2 linked regions of the Sinorhizobium fredii USDA 257 genome follow. The protein of the gene in region 2 interacts with the protein of the main gene of each other region in a pairwise test. Links are inferred from orthologs where the notes say so. Each region holds a gene or a part of one and is shown on either strand. Other genes may lie near its edges.

Evidence for each region. The genes of interacting proteins can lie anywhere in the genome.
Region 1: the proteins of USDA257_RS00455 (region 2) and topA interact in binary tests that used the Escherichia coli proteins (3 or more experiments, as listed by UniProt). The link is inferred for Sinorhizobium fredii USDA 257 from one-to-one orthologs.

What each region holds. Positions count from the first base shown.
Region 1 is NC_018000.1:3,510,420-3,514,144, reverse strand. The notes cover bases 370-3,540. They hold topA (type I DNA topoisomerase), read left to right. Parts: upstream 370-679; coding sequence 680-3,340; downstream 3,341-3,540. Other genes in these bases: rnr (ribonuclease R), read left to right, coding at 3,343-3,540; dprA (DNA-processing protein DprA), read left to right, coding at 370-453. Also shown: more of dprA, read left to right, coding at 1-369; more of rnr, read left to right, coding at 3,541-3,725. UniProt on the Escherichia coli protein: Releases the supercoiling and torsional tension of DNA, which is introduced during the DNA replication and transcription, by transiently cleaving and rejoining one strand of the DNA duplex.
Region 2 is NC_018000.1:96,460-99,939, reverse strand. What follows is about bases 293-3,218. They hold USDA257_RS00455 (IMPACT family protein), read left to right. Parts: upstream 293-1,426; coding sequence 1,427-2,011; downstream 2,012-3,218. Other genes in these bases: USDA257_RS00445 (DUF1810 domain-containing protein), read left to right, coding at 3,139-3,218; USDA257_RS00450 (aldo/keto reductase), read left to right, coding at 2,105-3,091; putA (trifunctional transcriptional regulator/proline dehydrogenase/L-glutamate gamma-semialdehyde dehydrogenase), read left to right, coding at 293-1,182. Also shown: more of putA, read left to right, coding at 1-292; more of USDA257_RS00445, read left to right, coding at 3,219-3,480.

The DNA.
Region 1 (3,725 bases), 3.4 Mb from region 2 along the record:
GAGGCTGCCAGCCGTTCGGGGTCGCTCATCACCGCCCGCTATGCAGCCGATTTCGGGCGGCTCGTCTTTGCCGTGCCGGGCTCACCGCTCGATCCGCGCTGTCACGGCACGAACGATCTGCTGAAACAGGGGGCGATCGTCACTACCGCCACAAGTGACGTTCTGGAGGGATTGTCGCCTCTCAGCCGCGACGATCTTTTCTCGCGCTTGAGCGCCCGCGAGCCGTCGGTCGAACACGCGCCCTCCGGGATACCGGCGACGGCGGCACCCGGCGAAGGCGACCGTGCCCGCATCGTCGAGGCGCTCGGCCCGACGCCGGTCGAGATCGACGACATCATTCGCCACACCGGCCTTGCCGCCTCCGAGGTCTATCTCGTGCTGCTCGAACTCGATCTTGCCGGCCAGCTCTGCCGCCACGGGGCCAATCTCGTCTCCCTCGCTCCCCCGCAATAGCGCGAAAACACAGCTGTACGTCGCCTCGCAACACGCGCAGAAATCGCAAATTGAACCACCACGAGTTGCGGAATGTCGTTTGTTGCGGTTTGGTTGCGGTCGGCCGGAATGTCGCTATTTTCGATAAAGCCCTTGACCGCGCCCGAATCCCTGTCCATTTCGTGGCCTCAATAGCGGCCGCGCAACGCCTGCGCTTTGCCAGAAGAGATTGTCTCAGAGAATGACGATGAATGTTGTAGTGGTGGAGTCGCCTTCCAAGGCCAAGACGATCAACAAGTATCTGGGCCCCGGCTACAAGGTACTTGCTTCGTTCGGCCATGTGCGGGATCTGCCGGCCAAGGATGGATCGGTTCGCCCGGACGAAGACTTCGAAATGTCGTGGGAAGTCGATGGCGCCTCCGCCAAGCGGATGAAGGACATTGCCGACGCTGTGAAGTCGTCGGACGGGCTGTTCCTCGCAACCGACCCGGATCGCGAGGGTGAGGCGATCTCCTGGCATGTGCTCGACCTCCTCAAGAAGAAGAAGGTCATTGGCGACAAGCCGGTCAAGCGCGTCGTCTTCAATGCGATTACCAAGAAAGCCGTGCTCGATGCGATGGCCGATCCGCGCGACATCGACATTTCGCTTGTCGACGCCTATCTCGCCCGCCGCGCGCTCGACTATCTCGTCGGCTTCAACCTCTCGCCGGTTCTCTGGCGCAAGCTGCCGGGCGCGCGCTCGGCCGGCCGCGTGCAATCGGTGGCGCTGCGTCTCGTCTGCGATCGCGAGGGGGAGATCGAACGCTTCGTCACAGAAGAATATTGGAATATCTCGGCGCTTTTGAAGACGCCGCGCGGCGACGAATTCGAAGCACGGCTCGTCTCGGCCGACGGCAAGCGGCTGCAGCCGAGGTCGATCGGCAACGGCGAGGAGGCCAATCGGCTGAAGGCCCTGCTCGACGGCGCAAGCTATGTGGTCGCAAGCGTCGAAGCGAAGCCCGTCAAGCGGCACCCAGCCCCGCCCTTTACCACCTCGACGCTGCAGCAGGCCGCCTCCTCCAAGCTCGGTTTCTCGGCGTCGCGGACCATGCAGGTGGCGCAGAAGCTCTATGAAGGTGTCGATATCGGTGGTGAAACCGTCGGTCTCATTACCTATATGCGAACCGACGGCGTGCAGATGGCACCCGAAGCGATCGACGCCGCGCGCCGGGCGATCGGCAGCCAGTTCGGTCCCCGCTACCTGCCGGAAAAGCCGCGCTTCTACTCGACCAAGGCGAAGAACGCCCAGGAAGCACACGAAGCCATCCGGCCGACGGACTTCAACCGCACGCCCGATCAGGTACGTCGCTTCCTCGACGGCGACATGCTGAAGCTCTACGATCTGGTCTGGAAGCGCGGTATCGCCAGCCAGATGGCATCGGCCGAGATCGAACGGACGACAGCGGAGATCCTGGCCGACAACGGCGGCAAGAAGGCCGGCCTCAGGGCAACCGGCTCGGTCATTCGCTTCGACGGCTTCATCGCCGCCTATACGGACATGAAGGAAGACGGCGAACAGGCGGACGACGGCGACGAGGATGGTCGGCTGCCCGAGATCAACGCACGCGAAAATCTCGCCAAGCAGAAGATCAACGCCACCCAGCACTTCACCGAGCCGCCGCCACGCTATTCGGAAGCGACGCTCATCAAGAAGATGGAAGAGCTCGGCATCGGCCGCCCTTCGACCTATGCCGCAACGATCAGCACGCTCGTCGACCGCGACTATGTAGAGATCGACAAGCGTAAGCTGGTGCCGCAGGCCAAGGGCCGGCTGGTGACGGCATTCCTCGAGAGCTTCTTCGCCCGCTACGTCGAATATGATTTCACCGCATCGCTCGAGGCGAAGCTCGATCAGATTTCAGCCGGCGAACTCAATTGGAAAGATGTGCTGCGCGAGTTCTGGAAGGACTTCTTCTCGCAGATCGAGGATACCAAGGAACTGCGCGTCACCAATGTGCTCGATGCACTCAATGAGGAGCTGGCGCCGCTCGTCTTCCCGAAACGCGAGGACGGCGGCGACCCGCGGATCTGCCAGGTCTGCGGCACCGGCAAGCTCTCGCTGAAGCTCGGCAAATACGGCGCCTTCGTCGGCTGCTCCAATTACCCGGAGTGCAACTACACGCGCCAGCTGTCGTCCGAAAGCAATGGCGAGGCGGAAGCGGCGGCGTCGAACGAGCCGCAGAGCCTCGGCAAGGATCCGCACACCGGCGAGGAAATCACGCTGCGCAGCGGTCGCTTCGGACCTTACGTCCAGCGCGGCGACGGCAAGGATGCGAAACGCGCGAGCCTGCCCAAAGGGTGGACGCCCGCGACGATCGACCACGAGAAGGCGCTCGCTCTTCTTTCGCTGCCGCGCGACATCGGAAAGCATCCGGAAACGGGCAAGATGATTTCGACCGGGCTCGGCCGCTACGGGCCGTTCGTGCTGCATGATGGTACCTATGCCAATCTGGAATCGGTCGAAGACGTCTTCTCGATCGGCCTCAACCGCGCCGTTTCGGCACTCGCCGACAAGCAGTCGAAGGGCGCCGGCGGCGGACGCGGGCGCACTGCCGCCGCCCTCAAGGAACTCGGCCAACATCCCGAAGGCGGCGCGATCACCGTGCGCGACGGGCGCTTCGGCCCCTATGTCAACTGGGGCAAGGTGAACGCCACCCTGTCGAAAGGCAAGGATCCGCAATCCGTGACCGTCGAGGAAGCGCTCGCGCTGATTGCCGAACGTGCGGCGAAGGGTGGCGGATCGAAGGGCAAGGCGACCAGGGGCAGATCCGCGGCCGCAGCAACGAAAAGCACGGCGGCGAAAGCCGAGAAGCCCAAGACAGCGGCGAAGCCGAAGAGCAAGACGGCCGCGAAGGCCAAGAAGGACTGACATTGAGCAGAATTCCGCGCGATCCGGCCGAACGGCCCGCAAAAGGTGCCGGCAAGAAGCAGTTGCGCGCGGCCCAGGCGGCGCCCTCCGTAAGGGAAACGATCGTCCACGGCGCCGTTCCGCCACGCGACGTCTTGATGCGCTTCATCGCCGAGAACCCGCAGCAGGCCTCGAAGCGGGAGATCGCCAAGGCATTCGGCCTGAAGGGCGAGGCGCGCGTCGAACTCAAGGCGCTGCTCCGCTCGCTGGAAGAAGACGGGCTGGTCGAGAAGAAGCGCAAGTCGCTCGTTCGCCCCGGCGCGCTGCCGCCCGTCACCGTTCTCGACATCACCATCCGCGATATCGACGGCGAATTGATCGGCCGCCCGGCAGAATGGCTGGACGA
Region 2 (3,480 bases):
GGCCAGCGCTGCTCGGCGCTGCGGGTGCTCTGTCTGCAGGAGGATATCGCCGATCGTACCCTGACAATGCTGAAGGGCGCGTTGCACGAATTGGATATCGGTCGCACTGACCGTCTTTCAGTGGATGTCGGCCCGGTCATTTCGGCCGAGGCGAAGGACATCATCGAGAAACACATCGAGCGGATGCGCGGACTTGGCCGCAAGGTGGAGCAGATCGGCCTTGCCGCCGAGACGGAAAAGGGCACCTTCGTGCCGCCGACGATCATCGAGCTGGAGAAGCTCTCCGATCTGCAGCGCGAGGTCTTCGGGCCGGTGCTGCACGTCATCCGCTACCGCCGCGACGCTCTCGACCGACTGGTCGACGACATCAACGCCACCGGTTATGGGCTGACCTTCGGCTTGCACACGCGCCTCGACGAGACGATCGCCCATGTGACGAGCCGCATCAAGGCCGGCAACCTCTATGTCAACCGCAACATCATCGGCGCGGTGGTGGGCGTGCAGCCCTTCGGCGGCCGCGGCCTTTCCGGCACCGGACCGAAGGCCGGCGGGCCGCTCTATCTCGGCCGGCTGGTAACGACCGCCCCGGTGCCGCCGCAGCACAGCTCGGTGCATACCGACCCGACGCTGCTCGATTTCGCCAAGTGGCTCGACGGCAAGGGCGCCACGGCGGAGGCGGAAGCCGCACGCAATGCCGGCAGCACCTCGGCGCTCGGAATGGATCTGGAACTCCCCGGGCCCGTCGGCGAGCGCAATCTCTATGCGCTGCATCCGCGCGGCCGCATCCTCGCGGTGCCGGCGACAGAGAGCGGGCTCTACCACCAGCTCGCCGCGGCGCTCGCAACCGGCAACAGCGTCGTCGTCGATGCGGCCTCCGGCCTGCAGGCCACGCTGAAAAACCTGCCGCACAGCGTCGCGCTGCGCGTCTCCTGGTCGAAGGACTGGACGGCCGACGGCCCCTTTGCCGGCGCGCTCGTCGAAGGCGATGCCGAACGCATCCGCGAGGTTAACAAGGCGATCGCCGCCTTGCCGGGTCCGCTCCTGCTGGTCCAGGCCGCATCGGGCGAGGAAATCGCCCGCAATCCGGATGCCTATTGCCTGAACTGGCTGGTCGAGGAGGTTTCCACCTCGATCAACACCGCCGCCGCCGGCGGCAATGCCAGCCTGATGGCGATCGGCTGAGCCTCTGGCTTTGCCCTCCCCACAAGGGGAGGGTTTAACCTGCCGCACACTCTCCACTGTTCTGGGCGTTGCAGCAGGCTCGATTTTTCGAGCATGGCAGTCGGCCGCAGCGGACACCAAGCCCCTCCCCTCGTGGGGGGGGTGGGGAGGGCGATGTCTCAACGCCCCCGTTGCGCCCCGCCAATCGACGACAGATGACCAAGCGCCGTCATTCCGTTATCAGCATTCCAAACGGAAGAAGCGGATGTTCACGCTCCAGCGCATCGAGACCTCCACACAGGAAATCAAGAAGAGCCGCTTTCTGGCGATCGCCGGTCCGATCGACGACGAGCAATCGGCCAAGGCTTTCCTCGCAGCACATTCCGCTCCGGGCGCCAATCACAATTGCTGGGCCTGGCGCATCGGCCAGACCTACCGCTTCAATGACGACGGCGAGCCGAGCGGCACGGCGGGCAAGCCGATCCTCGCGGCGATCGACGGTCAGTCGCTCGACCGGGTCGTGGTCGCGGTGACGCGCTGGTTCGGCGGCGTCCTGCTGGGCAGCGGCGGGCTGATCCGCGCCTATGGCGGCACCGCCGCACTCTGCCTCAGGACGGCGGAAAAGGTCGAGCTCGTCGAGACGCTGCGTGTCACGATCGCCTGCGACTTCGCCGATCTCGCCCTGATCAAGGCCCGGCTCACCGCCCGCGGCGTCGCGATCGCCAGCGAAAGTTTCACCGACACCGGTGCGGTGCTGGCAATCGACCTGCGCAAGGACGTGGCGGAAGCAACCCTCGCGCTCGTGAGTGATCTCAGTCGCGGCAGGGCGATCGTAACGCTTCAAAGCTGAGCGCTCTTTTCCTCGGCCTCACAATCATCATACAAATGATCGATAAACCGGCGTGGCGCCGCCACGACGACAAGTGATCGAGGAGGCCTTCAGATGAAGACGAGGATTTTGGGACGGACGGGCGCAAGGATTTCGGAGATCGGATTCGGCGCCTGGCAGATCGGCGGCTCCTGGGGCGACGTCAGCGAGGAGGACGGCAGGCGCGCCCTTCACGCCGCGCTCGACAACGGCGTCACCTTCATCGACACGGCTGACGTCTATGGCGACGGGCGCTCGGAAAAGATCATCGCCGCGGTGCTGAAGGAACGCGGCGGCGAGAAGCCCCTCGTTGCCACCAAGGCCGGGCGGCGGCTCAACCCGCATGTCGCCGACGGCTATACGGGCGGCAATATCGAGGCCTTCATCGACCGCAGCCTCAAGAATCTCGGCGTCGAGGCGCTGGATCTCGTCCAGCTCCACTGCCCGCCGACGGACGTCTACTACCGCCCGGAGCTCTTCGGCGCACTCGACCAGCTGGTGACCAAGGGCAAGATCCGCCATTACGGCGTCTCGGTCGAGAGGGTCGAGGAGGCCCTGAAGGCGATCGAATATCCGGGCATCGCCACGGTGCAGATCATCTACAACATCTTCCGTCAGCGGCCGCACGATCTCTTCTTCGCCGAAGCGAAGAAGAAGAATGTCGGCATCATCGTTCGCGTGCCGCTCGCCTCCGGCCTGCTTTCCGGCAAGATCGGCAGGGACACGGTCTTCGCCGCGGACGACCACCGCAACTTCAACCGTCACGGCGAAGTATTCGACGTCGGCGAGACCTTCGCCGGCGTGCCGTTCGAGGCAGCGCTGGAAGCGGTTGAACAGTTGCGTGCTCTGGTGCCGGCGAATGTGCCGATGGCGCAGTTCGCGCTTCGCTGGATCCTCGCGCAGGAGGCCGTTTCCGTCGTCATTCCCGGCGCCCGCAACGCCGTCCAGGCTCAATCGAATGCGGCAGCAAGCGCCCTTGCACCGATCGACGGAGCGGCCATGGACGCGATCGCCGCACTTTACGAGCGGCTGATCAAGGTTCATGTTCATCAGCGGTGGTAAGGTGGCGAAGGCGCCGCCTTCCCGGCATTCCGGCCCAAGGCAAGGCCATGATGAGCGAAGCCTCCGATCTCGAGCGTTTCGTCAAGGCGCAGCAATGCGTCTATGAGACCGCGCTGGCGGAGCTTCGCGCCGGCGCCAAGCGGACCCATTGGATGTGGTTCATCTTCCCGCAGATCCAGGGCCTCGGCCATTCCCCGATGGCGCAGCGCTACGCGATCTCGAATGTCGATGAGGCGCGGGTCTATCTCAGGCACCCACTCCTCGGCCGGCGCCTTCTCGAATGCACGGAAGCCGTGAATGCAGTAACCGGGCGCAGCGCACTGGACATCTTCGGCCGGCCGGACGATCTCAAGTTCCGCTCGTCGATGACGCTCTTCGAGGCCGCCGAC